4 regions of the Rhodoferax sp. GW822-FHT02A01 genome follow, and region 2 is predicted to be linked to each of the others. Evidence: predicted binding sites of a transcription regulator. Region 2 holds the regulator's gene; each other region holds the start of a gene.
The links. Region 2 encodes FNR, which switches genes on or off when oxygen is low (the NO sensors DNR and NnrR bind a similar motif). Its sites were predicted from a motif close to TTGATNNNNATCAA; they were not measured.
Positions count from the first base shown of each region.

Region 1: a site for FNR is predicted at 3,166-3,179, ahead of AAGF34_RS10720 (cytochrome C). Genes of this name have one in related genera too.
Region 3: a site for FNR is predicted at 2,997-3,010, ahead of cyoA (ubiquinol oxidase subunit II). Genes of this name have one in related genera too.
Region 4: a site for FNR is predicted at 4,031-4,044, ahead of AAGF34_RS11900 (DUF3149 domain-containing protein). Genes of this name have one in related genera too.

Region 1 is NZ_CP152376.1:2,290,741-2,296,598, forward strand. It holds gene icmF (fused isobutyryl-CoA mutase/GTPase IcmF) at 1-224, shown strand, start outside; gene rquA (rhodoquinone biosynthesis methyltransferase RquA) at 228-971, opposite strand; gene AAGF34_RS10720 (cytochrome C) at 1,052-3,076, opposite strand; gene AAGF34_RS10725 (glutathione S-transferase N-terminal domain-containing protein) at 3,298-4,005, shown strand; gene AAGF34_RS10730 (DMT family transporter) at 4,002-4,895, shown strand; gene AAGF34_RS10735 (gamma-glutamyltransferase family protein) at 4,900-5,858, opposite strand, start outside.
Region 2 is NZ_CP152376.1:4,017,815-4,023,672, reverse strand. It holds gene dusA (tRNA dihydrouridine(20/20a) synthase DusA) at 1-897, opposite strand, end outside; gene AAGF34_RS19150 (sulfite exporter TauE/SafE family protein) at 989-1,678, opposite strand; gene hemN (oxygen-independent coproporphyrinogen III oxidase) at 1,688-3,082, opposite strand; gene fnr (fumarate/nitrate reduction transcriptional regulator Fnr) at 3,291-4,010, shown strand; gene AAGF34_RS19135 (FixH family protein) at 4,018-4,293, opposite strand; gene ccoP (cytochrome-c oxidase, cbb3-type subunit III) at 4,393-5,307, opposite strand; gene AAGF34_RS19125 (cbb3-type cytochrome c oxidase subunit 3) at 5,329-5,472, opposite strand; gene ccoO (cytochrome-c oxidase, cbb3-type subunit II) at 5,490-5,858, opposite strand, start outside.
Region 3 is NZ_CP152376.1:1,784,357-1,790,214, forward strand. It holds gene AAGF34_RS08465 (hypothetical protein) at 49-294, shown strand; gene AAGF34_RS08470 (hypothetical protein) at 473-799, opposite strand; gene AAGF34_RS08475 (MFS transporter) at 1,614-2,936, opposite strand; gene cyoA (ubiquinol oxidase subunit II) at 3,087-4,148, shown strand; gene cyoB (cytochrome o ubiquinol oxidase subunit I) at 4,152-5,858, shown strand, end outside.
Region 4 is NZ_CP152376.1:2,534,148-2,540,005, forward strand. It holds gene uca (urea carboxylase) at 1-576, opposite strand, end outside; gene AAGF34_RS11880 (urea amidolyase associated protein UAAP2) at 577-1,230, opposite strand; gene AAGF34_RS11885 (urea amidolyase associated protein UAAP1) at 1,272-1,925, opposite strand; gene AAGF34_RS11890 (ABC transporter ATP-binding protein) at 2,084-2,923, opposite strand; gene AAGF34_RS11895 (ABC transporter permease) at 2,929-3,774, opposite strand; guanidine-I (ykkC/yxkD leader) riboswitch at 3,828-3,930, opposite strand; gene AAGF34_RS11900 (DUF3149 domain-containing protein) at 4,099-4,242, shown strand; gene AAGF34_RS11905 (DUF2917 domain-containing protein) at 4,199-4,534, opposite strand; gene AAGF34_RS11910 (PLP-dependent aminotransferase family protein) at 4,720-5,858, shown strand, end outside.

The DNA.
Region 1 (5,858 bases), 1.7 Mb from region 2:
CCCGTTCCACCGACGAGGAAAAGCAAAGCCAGTTGAAGCGCCTGCAGGACTTCCACGCCCGCAATGCAGACAAGTCACCCGCCATGCTGAAAGCCTTGCAGCAGGCCGTGATCGAAAACAGGAATGTGTTCGAGGTGCTGATGGACGCGGTGCGGGTCTGCTCGCTGGGGCAGATTACCAACGCTCTGTTCGAGGTGGGTGGTCAGTACCGCCGCAGCATGTAAGGCTCAGGCCTTCTTGGTCATCACGACCTTCTGGTACAGGCCTGCGAAGTAGGTCTGTTTTTCGATCTTTTCCACTGGCGCACCTTCGGGTAGCCAGCTGGCGATCTCGTGGTTCCAGACATCCATGGCAAAGGGCTCCAGTATGGTGAGCACCGGCACCATGAGGTAACGGAACGGGCTGAAGGCGCGGGGCTTGTGGTAGTCCACAAACACCAGCCTGCCGCCCGGCTTGGTGACCCGCAGGGCCTCGGCAATGGTCTTGCGGCGCACTTCGGCAGGCTGCTCGTGCAGCAGAAAGAACACCACCGTGGAGTCGTGGCTGCCGTCGGCAAACTGCAGCGCGGTGGAGTCCTGCAGATGGGCATTCACCCGCTGCGTGTTCTTGAGCTTGGCGTGCAGGTTCTTGATCTGTATGGGCGCCACATCAATCACGTCCACGCTGCCCTGCGGACCCAGACGCCGCACCAGATGTTCGGTGAAATCGCCATACACGCAGGCCACCTGCAGTACGCGGCCATTGATGACTTCGCCCATTTCCTGCAAGGCGGCGTCGCGCAGGCGCGCAAAGTTGCCCCACAGAATCAGGTTGACCAGCCACTGGCGTTCAAAGATGTGCACCGCACGCGGATGCAGGTAAGCCCACCAGTACGTGTTTTCCAGATAGGCTGGAATCGTGGCTGGAGGTAGCGCGTGTTTGGCGGACAGGGAAGTGGTTTCCACGGTATTGGCGGCGGGAGGTGGGCTCACTACATGTCTTTCAGGATGGGCCCGGTGCAGCAGAGCGGCACCGGGCAGTGGGAAGAGGTCAACAGTATCGCCACAAGCTCTTACAAACTGGTGAAGAAACCGATGCCAACCAGCGTCAACAGGGTCAGGCCGAACGCGATCAGTGTGAAGCCCAGGATCCTGGATGCCTTCATCTTGGCCGGTGACGGAGCATCGACCAGGCGGCTTTCCAGCTCGCCGCTATCGACCAAGCGCTGGTACTCCAGCGGATGCTCGTGCTTGAACTCTTCGAGCGAGAAGGTGCCGGTGAACATCACCACCTCCAGCGGGAACTTGTCGGGCCGGAAGTGGTTGTTGAAGAAGTGCACGGTGAACAGGAACACCACCGCCAGGAAGGCCTCTTCGCCGTGGAAGATGGCCGCCACATTGAACACCCAGCCCGGCAGGAAGGCACCAAACACATTGGGCAGCCACATCACCAGGCCACTGACGCCGATGATGGTGACACCCCAGAACGGAGCCCAGTAGTCGAACTTCTCCCAATAGGTCCAGCGGTCAAACTTCGGACGCGGACCCTTGCCGAAGAACCACTTGAACATGCCCAGCATGTCGGCAGCGTCCTTCAGATTGGGCACCAGCGAGTTCGGGCCGAAGATCTTGAAGTTCTTCCAGTCGCGTGCCACGCGCATGCCCATGTAGAACAGGTGCCAGAAGAACACGCCAGCAAAGATCACCGCATTGACCCGGTGGATCTTGCCCGCAATGTGCGGGCCGCCCAGTGCGTTCATCAGGTGCGATGCCCAGGGTGCATCCGGATAGAACAGCGGCATACCGGTCAGCGTGAGGATCATCAGGCTCAGTGCGAAGGTGATGTGGCCCAGGCGCCAGATCGGGCTGAAGCGCTGGATATGCTTGCCGGCCATATTGGCTGGAAGTACGTCGGCCTTGATGTGTGGCTGGCTCTGGCGCTGTTTGCGTTCCATGTATTCGCGGAAGAACCACAGCAGGGTGTGCAGCCAGAAGAAGCCGAAGGTACCCACCAGCAACTGCACCATGATCTGGAAGGCAATCCAGATTTGCGGGTACTTGTTGAAGTCGTGGTGGTTGCCGTGTGGCTGGAAGGAGGCAAAACCGTCCGGCGCCAGCGGGATTTCCTTCTTACCGCTGTGGCAGGTCTTGCAGGTCTTCATGCGGTTGTCCGGATGGACCTTGGAGGCCGGGTCATCCACCCGCAGGATGTCGTGGCTGCCATGGCAGTTGTAGCACTTGGCGGTATAGGCATAGCCTAGCGTGCTGATCTGGCCGTGGTAGGTGGCCTTGTACGACGCAAAGTTGGCCTCGTGGCAGCTTCCGCACTGCGAGGAGATGGACAGCTTGAAAGCGTTACCCGAGGTGCTGTTGACGGAATGCGCGCTGTGGCAGTCGCTGCAGACGGCGGCCTTGGGGTTGTGCTTTTCCAGCGATTCTTTGCCATGCACCGAGTCGGTATAGGCTTCCAGCTGGTCGGTGTGGCAGTTTTCGCCGCAGGTCTTGGAAATGCTCAGGCGCCAGGCGGCGCGCTCCGGCGAATCCTTGGGCAGACTGGCCGAAGGCACATTGAAGCTATGGGTGTCGTGGCAGTTGTCGCACGTGGCGTTGGGCTTGGTCTCGTCGTCTTCATTGGGCTTGGCGTGGAAGGACTTCTTGTACAGCTCAATGTTCTGAACTACCGTGCCCAGACGTGGGCGCTCGGCGGCCTTGCCATCCTTTTGCACCTGTTCCCAGAGCGCCTGGTGGCAGCCCGCACAGTCCACTTTCTTCAGCGGCTCGGTGGTGTTCTTCTGGTGGGCATTGCCTGTGCCCGCGTTGTCCTTGATGTCGGTGTGGCAGGCCACGCACTGCATCTTGCCGTGCACACCCTTGGCCAGCGCGTCTGCGGCGACTGCATGCAACACCCGTTCCTTGCCCTTGCCATCGCTGGCTTTGAGTTTGCCTTTGCCACCATCGTGGCAGCTCAGACAAGTGGCGTTGTCCAACCCGGTTGCGGCGGCGCTCGCCGCGCTTTGGGCCCAGGCCCCGACTGACAGAAACAGTGCCAGAAGGCACATCAAGAAGTGACGCAGTGACAGAGCAGGGTTGGTTTGCATGGTGTATTTCAGATTATTTTGGATGCTACTTCCCGAGGGCCATTATGTGGGGCGAGCGAAGAAGGCCACAACCATTACCAGCGGAGGACTTGATTTACCTCAATCTACTGTTGTGAACAGTCCCAATAGCGTCCGGTGGGCGGGTACGGTTATCCGCCAGCCGCACCCTTGATATGCCCGGCCCATGCCAGAATCTGCCCACATTCCCGCACTTACTGACCATGAACACGCTTTCAGACTTCCCCATCACCCGCAAATGGCCTGCCCAGTATCCGCAGCGCCTGCAGCTGTACTCGCTGCCCACCCCGAACGGAGTCAAGGTTTCCATCATGCTGGAGGAAACCGGCCTGCCGTATGAGCCACATCTGGTGAGCTTCCAGACCAATGATCAGACTTCGCCGGAGTTCCTTTCGCTCAATCCCAACAACAAGATTCCCGCCATCATCGATCCCGACGGCCCGGGGGGCAGACCTCTGGCACTGTTCGAGTCCGGCGCCATTCTGTGGTACCTGGCCGAAAAGACCGGCCAACTGATTCCGGCGGATGCAGCCGGGCGCTACGAAACCCTGCAGTGGCTGATGTTCCAGATGGGCGGCATTGGCCCCATGTTTGGCCAGGTGGGCTTCTTCCACAAGTTTGCCGGCAAGGACTTTGAAGACAAACGTCCGCGCGACCGCTACGTGGCCGAAAGCAGCCGCCTGCTGGGTGTGCTCAACCAGCGCCTGGAAGGGCGCGCGTGGGTCATGGGTGAGAGCTACACCATCGCCGACATTGCCATCTTCCCCTGGGTGCGCAACCTGATCGGTTTCTATGGTGCAGGTGATCTGGTAGGCATAGAGAAGTTCCCGCAAGTGATTCGTGTGCTGGAACAGTTCGTGGCGCGCCCGGCGGTGGAGCGCGGCCTGCAGATTCCGAAAGCAGCGGCTTGAACCGTTCAGCGGCGAAGCACAGGCTGTTGCTGGGCGGCGTGCTGCTGGTAACGGCTCTGGTGTGCTTTGTCATTCTGGACACCACCACCAAGTGGGTGACGCAATCGGTGCCGCCCTTGATGGCGCTGTGGGTGCTGTTCGGGATCCAGGCGGCGGTATCCATTGCCTTTGTTTCCTGGCGTCGCGGGTTCGCGAGCATGCGCACGGTTCATCTGAAGTGGCATGTGGTGCGCGGCATGTTGCTGCTGGCCGTCCAGGGGCTGGCGTTTTTCAGCCTGCGCTACCTGCCGGTGGGTGAATTCACGGCGATGGCCATGACCACGCCCTTGTTTGTCACGTTGCTGGCAAGCCGGATTTTGGGTGAGCATGTGTCGCTGTATCGGCTGTTGCTGGTGGGCGGCGGCCTGGCCGGCACCCTGGTCATCGTGCGACCCGGCAGCGGTGCGTTTGGCTGGGCTGTCCTGTTGCCCATGGGGCTGGTGGTCTTCAATACGGCCTACCAGTTGTTGACCAGCCGCATGGCCCGCACTGAAGATGCGGTGAGCACCCAGGCCTATACCTGTTCGACCGCGTTGCTGTGTCTGACTGTGGTTCTTCCCTGGATCTGGGCGCCCGTGCCGGACCTGCAGGCAGGGCTGGGTTTGCTGGTGATGGGGCTGGCTGCATCGGCAGGCAATCTGCTGTTCATCCTGGCGTTTGAGCGAGCCCCGGCGGCCACGCTCACCCCCTATATGTATCTGCAGATCGGCTTAGGCATTCTGGGCGGCTGGCTGGTGTTCAGCCACGTGCCGGATGCGCAGTCGGTCATGGGTATGGGATTGATTGCCGCATGCGGCGTGGCGGGTGCCGTTCTGACGCTGCACGAAAAGCACAGGCTCGCCGCGACCTGAGTCTTCACGGCAATCCGACCGCCAAGCCATCGCTGCGTGGATCGTGGGCGCCGGTCATTTGGCCGCTGACTGCGTCGATGGCAATGGCGCCCGGGTGTCCCATGAGCGGATTGCGCGCATCGATCAGGCTGATGGCGTGCCCACGCGTGCGCAACTGCGCGACCACGCTTGCAGGGATGTCGCTTTCCAGCTTGAGCGTGTCCTGGCTGTCGGAGAACGTTTTGCCCAGCAGGAAGCGCGGCTGGCGCAGCGCGGTCATGGGGTCCATGCCGTAGTCAATCAAGCGTGTGAGCACTGCCGCCAGGGTTTGCGGTTGTCCGTCGGCGCCCTGGGTGCCGTAGAGCAGTTGCACCTTGCCGTTCTTGCGGTACATGCCGGGGTTGAGCGTGTGAAACGGGCGCTTGGCCGGCGCGAGCGCATTGGGGTGTGTTGGGTCCAGCGAAAACGAGGCGCCCCGGTTGTGCCAGATCAGCCCGGTGTCGCCCACCACCATGCCGCTGCCCCAATCAAAGTAGATGGTGGCCAGCATGGAGACACTGTTGCCAGCCATGTCGGTTGCGCCCACATACACCGTGTCCCCGGTTTGAAACGTCTGCGGCCAGGGCAAGGCCGCACCCATGCGGATGGCGCGTGCGCGCGCATCCAGGTGGGCCGTGGACAACAGCCCACCGACAGGGACCATGGCGAATTCCGGATCGGCCACCCAGCGGTTGCGGTCCATGAACGCCTGCTTCACCGCCTCCACCAGCAGGTGGTAGTAGTCGGCACTGCCTTCGGCAATGCCCTGCAGGTCGAAGCGCTCCAGGATGCCCATGATTTCCAGCGTGGTCATGCCTTGCGTGGGGGGCTGGTGCGCCAGCAGTTCGCCGCCGCGGTAGGGCAGGGACAGCGGTTGCTCCAGCCGGGCCCGCGTCAGCGCCAGATCGTGCTGGGTGAGCGGTGAGCCTGCAGCTTGCAGTGCGC
Region 2 (5,858 bases):
CCATTTGCGAGCACCGGGTAAGCCGTGGCGCAGGCCCAGCATGTGGCGGGCGATGGTGTACCAGGAGGTGCCATGTTGCGCGGCTTCGCGCTCCATGTAGGCCACCATGTGTTCTTCGACCTCTCCCCGCGTCAAGCCGGATTGAGGATCACCAAAAAAGGCGTGATCCCAACTCGCGAGCCACCAGGGGTTGTGATAGGCCTCACGGCCCAGCATGACGCCGTCCACATGTGCGAGTTGTTCCGCAACCTGTGTGGTGATTTGAATACCGCCATTGATGGAAATGGTGAGCGCCGGGAAGTCTTTCTTGAGTTGGTACACCACGTCGTAACGCAAAGGCGGAACCTCCCGGTTTTCCTTCGGGGACAGGCCCTTGAGCCAGGCGTTGCGCGCGTGCACGATGAACACCTTGCAACCGGCATCCGAAAGCGTACCCACAAAGTCCCGCACAAAGTCATAGCTCTCCGTGCGATCGATGCCGATGCGGTGCTTGACGGTCACCGGCACGTCCACCACGTCTTGCATGGCCTTGACGCAGTCGGCCACCAGGGATGCTTCGTTCATCAGACAGGCACCAAAGGCACCGCGCTGCACCCGCTCCGATGGGCAGCCGCAATTCAGATTGATTTCGTCATAGCCCCACTGCTCGCCCAATTTGGCGCAAGCTGCCAAATCTGCGGCATCGCTGCCCCCCAGTTGCAAGGCGACAGAATGCTCTTCCGCGTTGTAGTCCAGATGGCGCGGCACATCGCCATGCAGCAAGGCGCCGGTGGTCACCATCTCGGTGTACAGGCGGGCGTGGCGGGTCATGAGCCGGTGAAAGTAGCGGCAATGCTTGTCCGTCCAGTCGAGCATGGGTGCAACGCTGAGACGATGAGGGGAATAGGCGGTTTTCAATTCAAAACCAGAAAAATGGGGGTGGTGCCAAGGGGCTAAATTAGACCATGGCTGGCATTTCCGGCCTCGGCTAAGGGCTCGGCACCGGCGATCAGGGGTTGACGCACCAGGGCGCCGTGTTATGCATCAGGCCCATCCACAAGGCCCAACCGGAACTGACCGCCAAAGCCAATCCAGCCAACCGAACGCCCCAAGCACCACTGCTGCCCCCCATTCGACCGCTGCCACGCAGCTTGAGCCAGAGCCAAGGTGCGGCAGTCATGGTGACACTGGTACCCAATGCAAACAGCGCCATGACCAGAGCGCCATCCAACGGACCGCCAGCCATGGCGGCAACCAGCAAGGCGGAATACAGCAACCCGCAGGGCAACAAGGCCCACAACGTTCCCAGCAGCAGCGGTGCACCGCCCGCTCCGGCGCCCAAAGCCTTGGCGCGCGCCCAGATGCGCCGCCCAGCAGACTCCAGCCAGATGGGTTGTTGGGCGCGGATCAGCAGCACCAGTCCAAGCAACATGGCGGCCACATGGAACATGCTCCAGACCGGTCGCAGAGCCGCGGATTGGATGGTCATCCAGCCCAGCCCCTGCATGCTGGCGGCAGCCAAGGCACCCAAAGCGGAGTAACCCACGATGCGCCCGAGTTGAAAGCTCAATATTGCCGGGTTCTTGCGGGCTCCGGCCGCCTGACCAATGCCGGCGCAGGCGGCGCCACACATGGCGACGCAATGGGGGCCGCCGGCAAGCCCCATCAACAGCGCCGTGGCGCCCAAGGAAAATTGCATTCTTCGATGCTAAATGATCTTGGAGAACTTGGCGCGGGTACGGTCAGTTTGCAGGTAGCGGTCAAACACCATGGCCACGGCACGCACGAAGAACCAGCCCTTGGCGGTGACCTGGATCGCACTTTCCTCCAGCACCACCAAACCTTGGTCCACCAGCGTACGCAGGACTTCCAACTCCTTGGCAAAGTAGCTGTTGAACTCGATCAGGTAGGCCAGCTCAATCGATTCATATTGAACCTGCCCCTGGCACATAAGCGCCATGATGACGGCTCGACGCACCAGATCGTCCCGGGTCAAGGCCAACCCGCGGACAATGGGAAAGCGCCCCTGGTCCAGGGCGTCGTAATACTCTTCCAGCGTCTTGGCATTCTGGCTGTAGGTAGCGCCGATTCGCCCAATGCTCGAAACACCCAGGGCGATCAGATCGCAATCGGGCTGCGTGCTGTAGCCCTGGAAGTTGCGATGCAAACGTCCCTGGCGCTTAGCCACGGCCAGCGCGTCGTCCGGCAAGGCGAAATGGTCCATGCCCACATAGACGTAGCCGGCCTCCATCAGTGCGGCCATGGAACGTGACAGCATGGAAATCTTGGAGCCGCCGCTCGGTATCTCGGCAATGTTGATGCGGCGCTGCGGTTTGAAGCGTTCCGGCAGATGGGCGTAGGCGTACAAAGCGATGCGATCCGGACGCAGCTCGATGATCTGGGCAATGGTCCGCTCAATCGACTCAGGGCTTTGCTTGGGCAGGCCGTAGATGAGATCTACATTGATGGATTCAAACCCACGGCTGCGCGCATCTGCCACCAAGGAGAAGACCTGCTCGGCTGGCTGCACACGGTGCACGGCCTTCTGGACCGCCGGGTCAAAATCCTGCACGCCGAAGCTCAGGCGGTTGAAGCCCAGCTCGGCCAGGGTATCCAGCCGCTCGGCATCGATGGTGCGGGGATCTATTTCAATGGAGTATTCCCCACCAGGGACAAAGGTGAAATTGCGCTTGAGCATCGCCATGACGGCACGAAGCTCATCGTCGCTCAGAAAGGTGGGGCTGCCTCCGCCCAGGTGCAACTGGCTTACGGACTGTGCAGTTCCAATCAGCTGGGTATGCAAAGCCACCTCTTTTTCCAGGTAAGTCAGGTATTCGGCAGCCTTTTCGTGGTGCTTGGTGATGATCTTGTTGCATGCGCAGTAGTAGCACAGCGACTCGCAGAATGGGATATGTATGTAAAGCGAAAGCGGCAATGCCAAAGCAGCAGGCCCGCTGCGGCGTTGTGTCAGTGCCTGAGAATAATCTTCTGCATTGAAGGCCTCAACGAAGCGGTCGGCGGTAGGATACGAGGTGTAGCGCGGGCCGGAAACGTCGTATTGGCGCAGCAAGTCTTCGGTGACGGGGGATACGACAGAATTCATAGGTACTCCAGGACATATCCCCGACAATGTGCCTGAAGATGCAAACAGATAGTTTGATGTGAATCAAGGTCTCGAATACATGACATTTCGAAATTTAGGTTCATAATTGATTTGGATCAGGTGAGATAAGGAAGAACACATGAACGCATATCTACCGGATGAAGCCCATCCCGCGATTTCCATCAGGCCGGCGGGCAACGTGGTTGAAATGAGTGCCCACGGCATCAAGGTCGCTTGTTCCAACTGCAATCTGCGTGAACTGTGTATGCCCCTGGGGCTGACCCCTTCCGAATTGGAGCGTATTGACGAAGTGGTGGGCAGTCGCCGCAAAGTCAAGCGCGGCGCCACACTGTTTCGCAATGGCGAGAGATTCACCAGCCTGTATGCGATCCGCACAGGTTTCTTCAAGACCTGCGTTGCCTCCGAAGATGGCCGCGACCAAGTGACGGGTTTTCAGATGGCAGGCGAAATTGTTGGCCTGGACGGCATCGTCCAGGAGCACCACACCTGCGACGCCGTAGCACTGGAAGACGCAGAAGTGTGCGTCATGCCTTTTGAAAAGATTGAAGAGCTGTCGCGCGAGGTTTCAGCGCTGCAGCGCCACGTGCACAAAATTTTGAGCCGGGAAATCGTGCGCGAAAATGGCGTGATGCTTCTGCTCGGAAGCATGCGCGCTGAAGAACGCCTGGCGGCGTTCCTGCTCAACCTGGTGCAGCGTCTGCACGCTCGCGGATTCTCTCAATCGGAGCTGGTCCTGCGCATGACGCGTGAAGAAATTGGCAGCTACCTGGGCCTCAAGCTGGAGACGGTCAGCCGCACCTTCTCCAAGTTCGTCGAAGAAAACATCGTCGAGGTCAAACAACGCCACGTCCGCATTCTGAACACGGACGCGCTGCGTGAAATCGTCAACCCGAAGGTTTGCAGCTAAGTAGCGTTCAGGGGGCGTCCACAGGCTTGGGGACGCCAGTAGCTGCGTGATTCCTTGCAGCCATCGCAGGTGCGGCACTGGACGGTGTACCACCTAGCGTCTTGTTGATTTCCAGTCCCTTCTGGTAGTAGTTTTCATCCGTTACAGGATCTGGTCGGCTGATGGCCAGGTACAGCGTGATAAAACTTGCCACAACAACGATGGCAGGACCTGCCACAACCATCCATACGTGACCGAACTTCCACCATGGTTTGGCTTCTGGTGCATTGGCGAGCTGACTCATATCGGTTCCTTGCATTCAATACTTGAAAGAGAAAACCCCGGCAGGACTTCGAGTCAGGACTCGAAACACTGCCAGGGTAGAAGCTGCTACTGAGTCGACTTACTGCTGAGCAGTGCCCAGGTTGGACAGACCCCAGACATAAGAAGCCACAACATGGATCTGCTCAGGACTGAGCTTATTTTCCTGAGCGGGCATGATGTTGGTCTTGCCGTTGGTGATCATGTTGATGATGGCCTGCTCACCAAAACCGTGCAACCAGATGTTGTCGGTCAGGTTGGCAGAGCCCACCGCTTGCATACCCTTACCGTCTGGGCCGTGGCATGCAGCGCACACACCGAACTTTTCCTTGCCCAGGTTGGCACGCACGGAGTCGTGCGGGCTGCCAGACAGGCTCAGCACATAGTTGGCAACATTCTTGACGTCGTCAGAAGTGCCCACTGCGGCTGCCATCGAAGGCATGTTGCCAACACGGCCCTTGGTGATGGTTTCCACGATTTTCTCGGGTGTGCCACCATGGAGCCAGTCATTGTCAGTCAGGTTGGGGAAGCCCTTGCCGCCACGCGCATCGGAGCCATGGCACTGCGAGCAGTTGTTCATGAACAGACGTTCACCAATGGCATGTGCCTGGGGATCCTTGGCAACGTCCTCCACCTTCATGGCCATGAACTTGGCGTAGATAGGCGCCACTTCGGCATTGCCCTTGGCAACCTCGGCGTCATACTGTCCATGCGACGTCCAGCCGGAGCTGCCAGGAGAGCTGCCCAGACCGGGGTACAGAGAAAGGTACACGGCTGCAAAGATGATGGTGATGACGAACAGGCCCACCCACCAGCGTGGCAGGGGGTTGTTCATTTCACGCAGGTCGCCGTCCCACACGTGTCCGGTGGTGTTGTCGTGGGAGGTCATTGCCTTGGCTTTACCACTGAACCACAGCAGCAACACGCAGGCCGCTATGGAAAAAATAGTAATGCCAGCCACATACACGGACCAAAAATTACTTACAAAGTCACTCATGATGAATCCTATTGGGGTAGATCAGTCTTGCTGAAAGGGCAAATTGGCTGCTTCAGAAAAGTCGTTGGAGCGACGCTTGGACCAAGCCCACCACACAATTCCAATGAACGTGACAAAGCTGACCAGAGTTGCCAAGGCACGCAGGGTGTTGATATCAAAATCCATGTCGGTCTCCAGCGTTTTCAGCGCAGCGCCAGTCCCAGGGACTGCAGATAGGCAATCACGGCTTCCAGCTCGGTCTTGCCCTTGACTTCCTCAACCGACTTGGCAATTTGCTCATCGGTATAAGGCACACCAACCTTGCGCAAACCAGCCATGTGCGCAGGCATCACTTCAGCATCTACCAGGTTCTTGGCCAGCCAGGGGTAGGCAGGCATGTTGGACTCGGGAACCACGTCGCGCGGATTGGTCAGGTGAATGCGATGCCATTCATCGCTGTACTTGGCACCTACGCGAGCCAGGTCAGGACCAGTGCGCTTGCTACCCCATTGGAAGGGGTGGTCGTACACCGACTCGCCGGCCACCGAGTAGTGTCCGTAGCGCAGGGTTTC
Region 3 (5,858 bases), 2.2 Mb from region 2:
ACAGTAGCATGTGCGCACCACCGATTCCACCCCACAGCAAGGAGCGCCATGGATACCCTTCAACAAGTCTTGCTGCACATGCGCGAAGAACGCTGGACCCAAGCGCACGATTTGGTGCAGCGCGACGATTCGTTGCTGGGCGCATGGTTGCACGGCATCTTGCATATCCAGGAGGGTGACCTGGAAGATGCCGAATACTGGTACGACAAGGCGGGCCGACATTTCCGCAGCCGCGGAACACTGGAGGAAGAGTTAGAGCGCTTAAGTGCTGCGATCAAACTCGCGGGGAGATAGCGGTCAGTCGCGGTTGACTGCAGTTGGTCGTGAAGAGCTGATCACTTCTCAAGTGGACTTTACAGAATGCAGCCACTCACTGCCGATACGATTCAACTGTCTTCTGGACCACAACATCCGTCTGGCTGGATGTCTGTGTTGCTCTACAGGGATTCGCCAAACCCGAATCGAAAGCGGCTTATTTGCTATCTGTCTCCGAAGGCGCCGGAGAGTTAGTGCCCTTCACTTTGCGAACCACTTTTTTTAATGCACGGTCGGTTGCCGCAGCTCCTCGCTCAACTCCATTGGCAACTGCATGTGCACCACGCTCAACCCCATGAACGGCCGCCGTCGCTCCGTGCTTAATTGCCTTCTTGACCTTCACAACCTTAGACGGTGGAGATTCCACTGCGGGCGCCGTAGTCTCTTCTGCAATGGCCGAGACGCCGAAGCATATAGTCAAGCTTAAGAGCACAATTTTGATTTGTATTGGGTTTTTCATTTGAAGAATTATGTGCTTGTTCATCACTCACTGCTTCACTCCATACTGCATCAGTATTTCAGCCCCGGGTGACATAGCTCAGGGGTGACGATCTAGGTGTAGAGCACTGTTAACGAAATCAAATGCTAACGGGGGGTGTTCTAAGAGGGCCTCGTTTGCGAATACTATTTGGTGCGGTAGGTGTCTGTCACCATCACGTTCTGTTACAAGATACTGGTATTGTGCCGCGGCCATAGGAATGTCGTTCTTTCCCCGGTGAAGCTGCTTGTATGCAGCCAACGTGTGTTGCTAAAAAGGCCTAGCTCCGACCGCCTGCTCATCATTCGCGTCAATGAAGGAATACGCCATTTCTTGAGGACGGAGCATGCCCATGTTTGTGAACCGCATGCGCTCTTCACAGCGGTGAACTGCCGGTCTCGGGCAGCACCGTCAATCCATCTCTCGAGCACTTTGAGTTTGGTCACTGGAAGGATTTGCTGTGGAGAAGGCTGGCTTAGGACATTCCATCCTGCGCAATGAACTGTTCACGTGCTGTGACTTAAGTAGTTGGGTACGTAATTGCGTCGAGAGGTCAAAGATGTCGTTCAAGCCGTGCGAATGATGTGGTCTCCTGTTCAGGCAAGTGCCGCAGGTTTCAGACCAATCCCGCTGCTCTCCGTCCTCTGGCCTGAAAGCGCTCCGATGGCGGTGAAATCTTCACAAATAGGAAGTTGATCCGGACGATCGAGACAACATGCGATGATGGAATGCCTTCGAGTAATCTTTGACTAAGATGGCCGGTACTCAATGAACAAAAGATTGCATTCGTTAAACGCTGTGGTCGACAACACCTTGAAGCTCAGTCACGAATCTCCAGTGCCCGGTTGATGCTCAATGCCGCCAAAGTGCCAAGTGCACCCGTCAAAAGATAGACCCCCACGTAAGCCAAGCCAAAGTGTGCAGACAGCCCCAGCACCACCAACGGCGCGAACCCAGCGCCAGCTAGCCATGCAAGGTCGGACGTCAGGGCAGCACCGGTATAGCGGTACTTGGTCGCAAAATTGGCGGCGACAGCGCCCGACGCCTGGCCATAGGACAGTCCTAGCAGCGCAAATCCCAGCAGAATGAACAGGCGCTGGCCATTCCAGCCATCGGCCAGTAAATTGGGCGCCAACAGGCTGAACAGCGCAATCAGCAGTGCCAAAGCACCCAGCGTGCGGCGCCGGCCGAAGCGGTCGGAAATCAGGCCCGAGGCCACAATGCCCACGATGGCGAGAACCGCACCCACCATCTGAGTCGCCAAAATATCGTCGGCCGATTGCAAGGAATAGAGGGTGATCCACGACAGGGGGAAAACGGTGACCAGATGGAACAGCGCATAGCTGGCCAGCGCTGCCAAGGCACCGATGACCACGTTGCGACCTTGTGTGCGCACCACTTCCACAACCCCGGCGGGCTCCAGCTCATGCGCGTCCAGCAACCGGGCGTACTCCGGAGTGGATACCAGGCGCAAGCGGGCAAACAAGGCAACCACGTTGATGGCAAAGGCTACATAGAAGGGATAGCGCCAGCCCCAGTCTGTGAAGTCCACCGCGTTGATTTCAGCAAGCAGGTAGGAAAACAGCCCGGCAGCCAGAATGAAGCCGACGGGTGCGCCCAGTTGGCCCAGCATGGCGTACCAGCCGCGCTTGTGCGGTGGCGCATTCAATGCCAGCAGCGAGGGTAGGCCATCCCATGATCCGCCCAACGCAATGCCCTGGCCGATGCGAAACAGTGCCAGCAGCATGACTGAGAGCGAACCCCATTCCGCAAAGGTAGGCAAAAAGGCAATGCCTGCCGTAGACGCGCCCATTAGAAAGAGGGCGGCAGTCAGCTTGCTTTCCCGGCCAAACCGGCGCTGCAGCGCCATGAAGGTCACGGTGCCCAGGGGTCGCGCCACAAACGCCAGCGCAAACAGCATGAAGGCATGCAGCATGCCATCCAGCCGAGTCTCCATCGGGAAAAACACGGATGGAAAAACTAGTACTGAGGCTATTCCATAGACAAAAAAATCAAAATATTCCGATGTTCTGCCGATGATCACGCCTATTGCGATTTCGCTTGGTGCAATGTGCGGTGCCTGTGGGGCAACGTCAGTGTGCGTGCTTTCATTGAAATGGGTGTTCGCGGTAGCAGTCATCATGGTTTGTCTCCGTTCTTTTGACCCAGGTTGGTTCTTCACCGTACCGAGCCAGCTCTACTTTTGACCTAGGACAATATGTCCAATCGCCAAATGGTCTAGCTGCGGCTAGATTAGCCGCTTTCACCCTCGGTGCCCCCCTAGGTTTTCCCCATGACTTATCTCAAGCGTCTATACGGACCGCTTTTTCTATTGTTCTGTGCTGGTTTGGCCGGTTGCAACACGGTTGTGATGAATCCTTCGGGTGACATCGCGTCCCAGCAGGCCCACCTGATTGTTGTATCCACGCTACTGATGCTGTTGATCATCGTGCCGGTGATCGTTCTGACCCTGCTGTTTGCCTGGCGCTACCGCCAAAGCAACAAGAACGCAACCTACACACCCGAATGGGATCACTCCACCTCCCTGGAGCTGGTGATCTGGGGTGCTCCGCTGTTGATCATCATTGCACTGGGGCTGCTGACCTGGATTAGCACCCACACCCTGGACCCCTACCGCCCCCTGCAGCGCCTGGACGCCGAGCGGCCCATTTCGCCCGGCACCTCGGTGCTGACGGTGGAAGTGGTGGCGCTGGACTGGAAGTGGCTGTTCATCTACCCCGAGCTGGGCATTGCCAGCGTGAACGAGCTGGTGGCTCCGGTGGATGTGCCCATCCGCTTCAAGATAACGGCGTCCACGGTGATGAACTCTTTCTACATTCCCGCCCTGGCGGGGCAGATCTATGCCATGCCCGGCATGGAGACCAAGCTGCACGCCGTGATCAACAAGCCGGGGGTGTACGACGGCTTCTCTGCCAACTACAGCGGTGCGGGCTTCTCGGGCATGCACTTCAAGTTCCAGGGTATGGCTGCTGCGGACTTTGAGCAGTGGGTCCAGCAGACCCGCTCGGGATCCGCAACGCTGGGCCGTGAAGACTACCTGCGGCTGCAGCAGCCCAGCATCAATGCGCCGGTGCAGCACTTTGCCAAGGTGGCGCCCAAGCTGTTCGACACCGTGGTGGACCGCTGTGTGGAGCCCGGCAAGATGTGCATGAGCCAGATGATGGCCGTGGACGCCCGTGGCGGTATGGGCGTGAACACGTTTGATGTGGGCAACACCCAGCCCTTGCTTTCGCCCGGCAGGCGTTATGTGCTGGCCGAGGCCTGCACCCCCAAGGACAGCCTGGCCTTCAATGGCCCCAGCGATAACGCATCCCCCAACGGCACCCGTAACTGAACCATGTCTGCACAATTCGACTTAACCAACAACCTGCTGGGCCGCCTGAGCCTGGAGGCCATTCCGTACCACGAGCCGATTCTGGTCGGCACGTTCATTTTTGCCGCGCTGGGCGGACTTGGCGTATTTGCAGCGGTGACCTACTTCAAGCTCTGGGGCACCTTCTGGCGCAACTGGGTGACCAGCATCGACCACAAGCGCATCGGTGTGATGTACATCGTGATGGCCATCATCATGCTGCTGCGCGGCTTTGCCGACGCGCTGATGATGCGCGGCCAACAGGCCCTCTCCTTTGGTGACAACGCAGGCTTTCTGCCACCCCACCATTACGACCAGGTGTTTACCGCACACGGCGTGATCATGATCTTCTTCGTGGCCATGCCCTTGGTCACCGGCTTCATGAACTACGTGGTGCCGCTGCAGATTGGCGCCCGCGACGTGGCTTTCCCGTTCCTGAACAACTTCAGCTTCTGGATGACCGCCAGCGGTGCTGTGCTGGTGATGCTGTCGCTGTTTGTGGGTGAGTTTGCACGCACCGGCTGGCTGGCTTATCCACCCTTGTCGGGTATCCTGCAGAGCCCGGATGTGGGGGTGGACTACTACATCTGGTCCTTGCAAATTGCCGGGGTGGGGACGACGCTGTCGGGCATCAACCTGATTGCCACCATCCTCAAGATGCGCGCGCCGGGCATGACCATGATGAAAATGCCCGTGTTCACTTGGACGTCCCTGTGCACCAACGTGCTGATCGTTGCGGCCTTCCCGGTGCTGACCGCCGTGCTGGTGCTGCTGTCGCTGGACCGTTACGTTGGCACCAACTTCTTCACGAACGACCTGGGCGGCAACGCCATGATGTACGTGAACCTGATCTGGATCTGGGGCCACCCCGAGGTCTACATCCTGGTGCTGCCGGTGTTCGGCATCTTTTCTGAAGTGGTTTCCACCTTCAGCCGCAAGCGCCTGTTTGGCTATGCCTCCATGGTCTACGCCACGGTGGTGATCACCATCCTGTCGTACCTGGTGTGGCTGCACCACTTCTTCACCATGGGTTCGGGTGCGAGCGTGAATTCGTTCTTCGGCATCACCACCATGATCATCTCCATCCCCACCGGGGCCAAGATTTTCAACTGGCTGTTCACCATGTACCGTGGCCGCATCCAGTTTGAGGTGCCCATGCTGTGGACCATCGGCTTCATGATCACCTTCGTGATCGGCGGCATGACCGGCGTGCTGCTGGCTGTGCCTCCCGCCGACTTTGTCCTGCACAACAGCCTGTTCCTGATTGCCCACTTCCACAACGTGATCATTGGCGGCGTGGTGTTTGGCGCATTTGCCGGCATCAACTACTGGTACCCCAAGGTGTTTGGCTACAAGCTGGATTCCTTCTGGGGCAAGTGCTCGTTCTGGTTCTGGTTCGTGGGCTTCTACTTTGCCTTCATGCCCCTGTATGTGCTGGGCCTGATGGGCGTGACGCGCCGCCTGAGCCACTTTGAAGACCCGTCCCTGCAGATCTGGTTCCAGGTGGCCGCGTTCGGCGCGGTGCTGATTGCCTTGGGCATTGGCTGCTTCCTGATCCAGCTGGTAGTGAGCTTCCTGCGCCGTGAGCAACTGCGCGACCTGACTGGCGACCCGTGGGGTGGGCGCACGTTGGAGTGGTCCACTTCTTCGCCCCCACCTGACTACAACTTTGCCTTTACCCCCATCGTGTAC
Region 4 (5,858 bases), 1.5 Mb from region 2:
CGAGAAGTTGGCCTGCGCCAGACGGCTCACGGTCTGGAAGGCAGCGCTGAGTTCATTGGCATCGCGGCACATCTGCATGCCGATGCCGCCGCCACCCGCGCTGCTCTTGAGCATGACCGGGTATCCAATGGTCTGCGCGGCGGCGAGGGCTTCTTCGGCACTGGCCAGCAGGCCGGTGCCAGGCAGCAGTTGCACCTGGGCGTCGGTGGCCAGCGCACGTGCTGAATGCTTGAGGCCGAACACGCGCATCTGCTGCGGCGTGGGCCCCAGGAACACCAGGCCTGCGGCCTCGCAGGCTTCCACAAAGCCGGGGTTTTCCGAGAGAAAACCGTAGCCTGGGTGGATGGCCTGCGCGCCGGTCTGCAGCGCGGCGTCAATCAGCTTCTGGCCGACCAGATAGCTTTGTGCCGCGGGCGCCGGGCCTATGCAGACCGACTCGCTGGCCATGGCCACATGCATGGAGTGCGCGTCCGCCTCGGAGTACACCGCCACCGACTGGATGCCCAGCCTGTCCAGCGTACGGATGATGCGGCACGCGATGGCGCCGCGGTTGGCAATCAGAACCTTGGTGAACATTCAAGCGCCGTCCCACACAAGAAACTGCACCGGTGTCGGGTTGTAGGCGTTGCAGGGGTTGTTGAGCTGCGGGCAATTGGAGACCAGCACCACCACGTCCATCTCGGCGCGCATTTCCACATATTTGCCGGGGGCGGAGATGCCGTCTTCAAACGTGAGCTGGCCCTCGGGCGTGACCGGCACGTTCATGAAGAAGTTGATGTTGCTCACCACGTCGCGCTTCTCGAAGGCCAGGCCTTCCATGCCGGACTTGGCAATGGCGGTCATGAAGTTGTCGCGGCAGCTGTGCATGTGGCGCTTTTCCAGTGCGTAGCGCACGGTGTTGCTCTCGCAGGAGCAGGCGCCACCCAGGGTGTCGTGGCGGCCACAGGTGTCGGCCACGATGGTCAGCATGGGCCGGCCTTCGCTGGACATCAGCGTGGTGCCCACGGTGAGGTAGAGCGCGCCTTGCGCCTGGATGGTGTGGGTCAGGCTATAGCGCTCGCTGGGGTCGGCGGCGTTGTAAAACAAGGTGTCCACGGCCTGGTTGCCTTCGAGGTCGACGATGCGAAAGATCTGGCCACGGCGCACGGTGTGCACCCAGGGCTCGCCGGCGGGGTGGATGGTGTTGAAGACAGCGGTGGCAGCGCTGTAGCTGCTTTCTACGGTGTGCATGGTGTTGCCTTTGGATTCGGTGGTCTATGGGGGCTGCGCGCTCAGAGGTAGTAGCGCTCGGTGTTGATCAGGCCGCGCCCGTTTTCGGGGCAGTGCAGGCGGCAGGGGTCGTCGGCACCGGCAGTGCCGGAGCGCCATACGGTGAGGGTCACGTCCTGCGGCGCATACGCCGGGTTAGGGTCCAGCGGATGCTGCGCGGTGGAGAGCACCACCAGGGTGTCCATCTCGAAGCGCAGGTCCACGTACTGGCCGCTTGCGCGGTGCGCGGTGGCGAACTGCAGGCAGCCTTCTTCATCGCTCTGCACCTTGCTGAAGAGGTTCAGGTTGGCGGCCATGTCGCGCTTGGACAGGCCCCACTTTTCCAGCTCGTTGACCAGGCTGTCGGTGCCGTTGCGGTGCATGGCGTTGCGGTGTTCCTGGTAGCGTGCTTCGCCATATTTGGCGCGCACGCCGGCCTCGGTGGAGGCGCCGCACACGGTGTCGTGCCAGCCGCAGGTGTCGGCGGCAATGGAGCACAGCACGCGGCCCATGTCGGAGTAGCACACATGGCCGGCAGTGAGGTAGGCGGTGTGCTGGGCCTTGAGCGTGTCGGGCATGTTGTAGCGCTCGGTCTTTTCTTCGGCGTTGTAGAGCAGCATGGAGACGTTGGCGCTGCCGCGCACATCGGTGATGCGCAGCGTGTTGCCGCGGCGCATGCGCGCAGACCAGGCGGTGCCGCCAGGCACGGTTTCGGTCCACAGGATCAGGCTGGGATCAAAGGCGGTGGAGTGGTCCGGCACGGCAGCGCGCGCCAGGGGCGAGAGGGTTTCAAAAGAGGTTTGCATACGGGTTCAACGTCTGGGGTGAATGGGATTCAGCTGATGGCTGCAGTGCGGCTGAGCTTGTCGAGCAGGTCCTGGTCGGTGGCCATGCCGGAGCTCTCGCGGATGCGCGCCAGGATCTCGGCCTTGAGGGCGCGGAACTCGGTGCTGTGCTTCATCTCCTGGTTGCGCGCCGAAGGCAGGGGCACCGGGTAGATGCTGTGGATGCGTCCCGGGCGCGGCTGCATCAGCACCACGCGTTGGCCCAGGTAGATGGCCTCGTCCACATCGTGGGTGACAAAGACGATGGTGGTCTTCTCGATGCGGTGGATGTGCAGGATCAGGTCGTGCATGACTTCGCGCGTCTGCGCATCCAGCGCACCAAAGGGCTCGTCCATCAGCAGCATGGCGGGCTTGCCCATGAGTGCGCGGGCAATGGCGACGCGCTGCTGCATGCCGCCCGACAGCTGGTTGGGATAGGCATCGGCCACCTTGGACAGGCCGATCAGGTCCAGCAACGCGTCGGCGCGTCCCGAGGCAGCTTCCACATCCGAAGAAGTGAGGTTCTCGCGCTTGACCTTGAGGCGCCGGCTGAACTTGATGTTCTGCATCACCGTCAGCCACGGGTACAGGCTGTAGTGCTGGAACACCATGGCGCGGTCCGCGCCTGGACCTTCGATGGGCAGGCCGTTGCATTCCACACTGCCCCTGGTGTGCGTCTCCAGCCCGGCGAGTATGCGCAAGAGCGTGGACTTGCCGCAGCCCGATGCGCCGACCAGGGTCACGAACTCGCCTTCTTCGACGGAGAGGTTCACGCCCTGCAGTGCGGGCACTGCATTGGTGCTGGGTGCACCAAAATATTTGCCCAGATTGTGTATGGCTACTTTGGACATGGTCATTAACCTTTGCTGTGCAGCCAGGGGAAGGAGCGGCGATGCAACCAGCGGAAGGCCTGGTCCATCAGCAGGCCGATCAGGCCGATCAGGATGATTCCGCCGAAGATGGTGTCGGTCTTGAGGAAGCGTTGCGCCTTGAGGATGGAGTAGCCCAGGCCGGAGTTGGCAGCCACCAGTTCGGCCACCACCAGATAGGTCCAGGCCCAGCCCATGGTCAGGCGCAGGGTATCCAGGATGGCGGGCTTGGCCGACTGCAGCAGCACCAGCTGCACGATCTCACCGCGGTCTGCACCCATGGTCTGCGCCGCCTCGATCTGCGCCCGTGGCACCAGCCGCACGTTCTCGGCCACCATCAGCACCATCTGGAAGAAGGTGCCTATGAAGATGATGGAAATCTTGGCGCTCTCGCCAATGCCCAGCCACAGCATCACCAGCGGAATGAAGGCCACGGCCGGCATGTAGCGGATGAAGTCGGTGAGCGGCTCCAGGATCGCCTCAATCGGCTTGAAAGCGCCTATCAGCAAGCCCAGCGGCAGGGCAAATACGGCCGAGAGGACAAACCCGGCAAGCACCCGGTACATGCTGATCATGGTGTCGCCCCAGAGGTCGTCCTCCATCATCCAGCCAAATAGCCGCGTGACCACCTGTACCGGCCCGGGAAGGAACACCGGGTCCACATAGCCCGACTCCGTGAGCACGGCCCAGGCCACCAGGGGCAGCAGCAGGCCCAAGCCGGCAAAGAGCCAGTACTGGGTGCGGGAGATGGAGGCTGCAATCGACCAGATGCTGGGTTTCTTGACCCGTGGTGCAACGTCTGGCGGCAGATAGAGGGACTGTGTATTTTGCAAATCAGGCTCCAGGTAAAAACAAAAACGCGAGAGGTCAGGCGGCGTTAACCGTGATCTCCCGGGCTTTTATCCCTCCGTGGAACCGCACTTGCGTGCAGCCGACCGCTCTTGGACCAGGCAGTGCGCATGGCACCCGGAACCCTAGCTGTCTTGAATGACTGAAACTAAAAAATGATTAAGGCTTGGCGTTTTCCTCTCGCAAACAGCTGAGCAATATCAATGCCAACATTCGCGTGCACCAGACTGTGCACATTGTTTGATGCACATCACAGCCCCCTTTGCCCCCGTGCGTATTCTGCAAACCAGATTGCAAAGGAGTAAGCCATGAAATTGATGCAAGACCTTCTCTCAACCGACTACGGCCTGATGAGTCTGGCCGTGATCGTCATCGTGCTGGGCATGGCCGTCTGGTACGCCCGCTTCTTCAAGCGGAAAATGGACGAAGCAGAAGCCAACCACAGCGTTTGATCAGGCTGGCACGCGGTCGCGTGCCCTGCTGTATCTGCTGGGTCAGTGGTACCAGCCGGTAAAGCGCTGGCTGTGCCGGTGTGCTTGCCGGACTCCAGTCGCTCTGGATCAGTACCAGGTCCTCATGCAGATCCATGACGGAGCCGGCTGCCAGGAAACGGTCCACCGCATCGCAGGGCCGGGTCAGCCACAGGCTGCCGCCCAGGACTTCCAGACGAAAGCCTTCACCCGCATTGATCAGGCGGGTCTGACGGGGTAATAGGACGGACGGCTCGGGCTGCTGAGGGTACATGGGTTTTCTCCGGTAGTGATGGCTCAACTGTCTGCCGATGTGCGGCTCTTGCCCATATATACAGAAGGACAACCTGTACCGGTGCACACAGAAGCGGCGATGCATCTGTGCTGGTCTGGTTCGGGTTCATCTGTACTGCTTTTTTGCCTGCGGTTGGGGCACCACGGAGCGGTGTTGGCGTTACCATGGAACGCATGGCAACCGAGGCGCCCCTCCTGTATTTGCAGATCGCACTGCGCTGCGCGCAGTTGATCGCGTCTGGCGCCCTGCAAACCGGGCAGCGCCTGCCTTCGGTGCGCGATTCGGCAGCACAGAACCATGTGTCGGTGGCCACTGTGGTGCAGGCCTATCGCTATCTGGAAGAGCACGGCGTGGTGACGCCGCGCCACAAGTCGGGCTATTTCGTGACCACTGCCAGCCGGGCCAAGGCAGCCGGCGTGGTGCGGGCCATCCAGCATGCGCCTGAAGTGCCCAAGGGCCAGCCGGACAACGCAGCGAACGTCCTGGAAAGGCCGGCGGTCAGCTTTGCCGGATACAGCCCCAAGGACAAGGACTTTTTCGACAATGATCGTATCCGCGTGGCGGTCAGCCGCGCCGCGCGGCTCAAGCGCGACACCTTTACCGATTACAGCAGCTCGTCCGGCACGCTGGCCCTGCGCAATGCCGTGGCTTTGCGCGCCTTGCATCTGGGCTGTGCGCTCAAGGGCGAGAACATCGTCATCACATCGGGCTGCATCAACGCGGTGGCCATGTGCCTGCAGGCGGTGACCAAGCCCGGTGACCTGGTGGCCATTGAAAGTCCGACGTTCTTCGGCTTTCTGGATTTGCTGGAGTCGCTCAACCTCAAGGCCATTGCCTTGCCCACAGACCCGCGCACCGGCGTGTCGCTGCCCGCGCTGCAGCTCGCCTTGGACACGCAGCCGATCAAGGCCTTGCTGCTGGTGCCCACGCTATCCAATCCGCTGGCCTCCATCATGCCGCTGACGCACAAGCGCGCGCTGGCGCGGCTGGTGGCCCAGTACCAGGTGCCGCTGATCGAGGACGTGGTGTTCAATGACCTGCTGGCCACCGACTTCCGGCGGCGTGCGGTCAAGGCCTTTGACAGCGAAGGCTGGGTCATGACCTGCGGCTCGTTTGCCAAGACCGTGTCGCCCGGCATCCGTCTGGGCTGGGTTGAGGCCGGGCGCTGGAGCAAGGAGCTATCTACGCTGAAGCGGGTGCAGGGCACCTCCACCAACGCGGTGCTGGAATATGCACTGGCCGACCTGTTGACGCAGGGCAGTTACGAGGCGCATTTGCGCCGCTTGAGTGCGCTCATGAAACA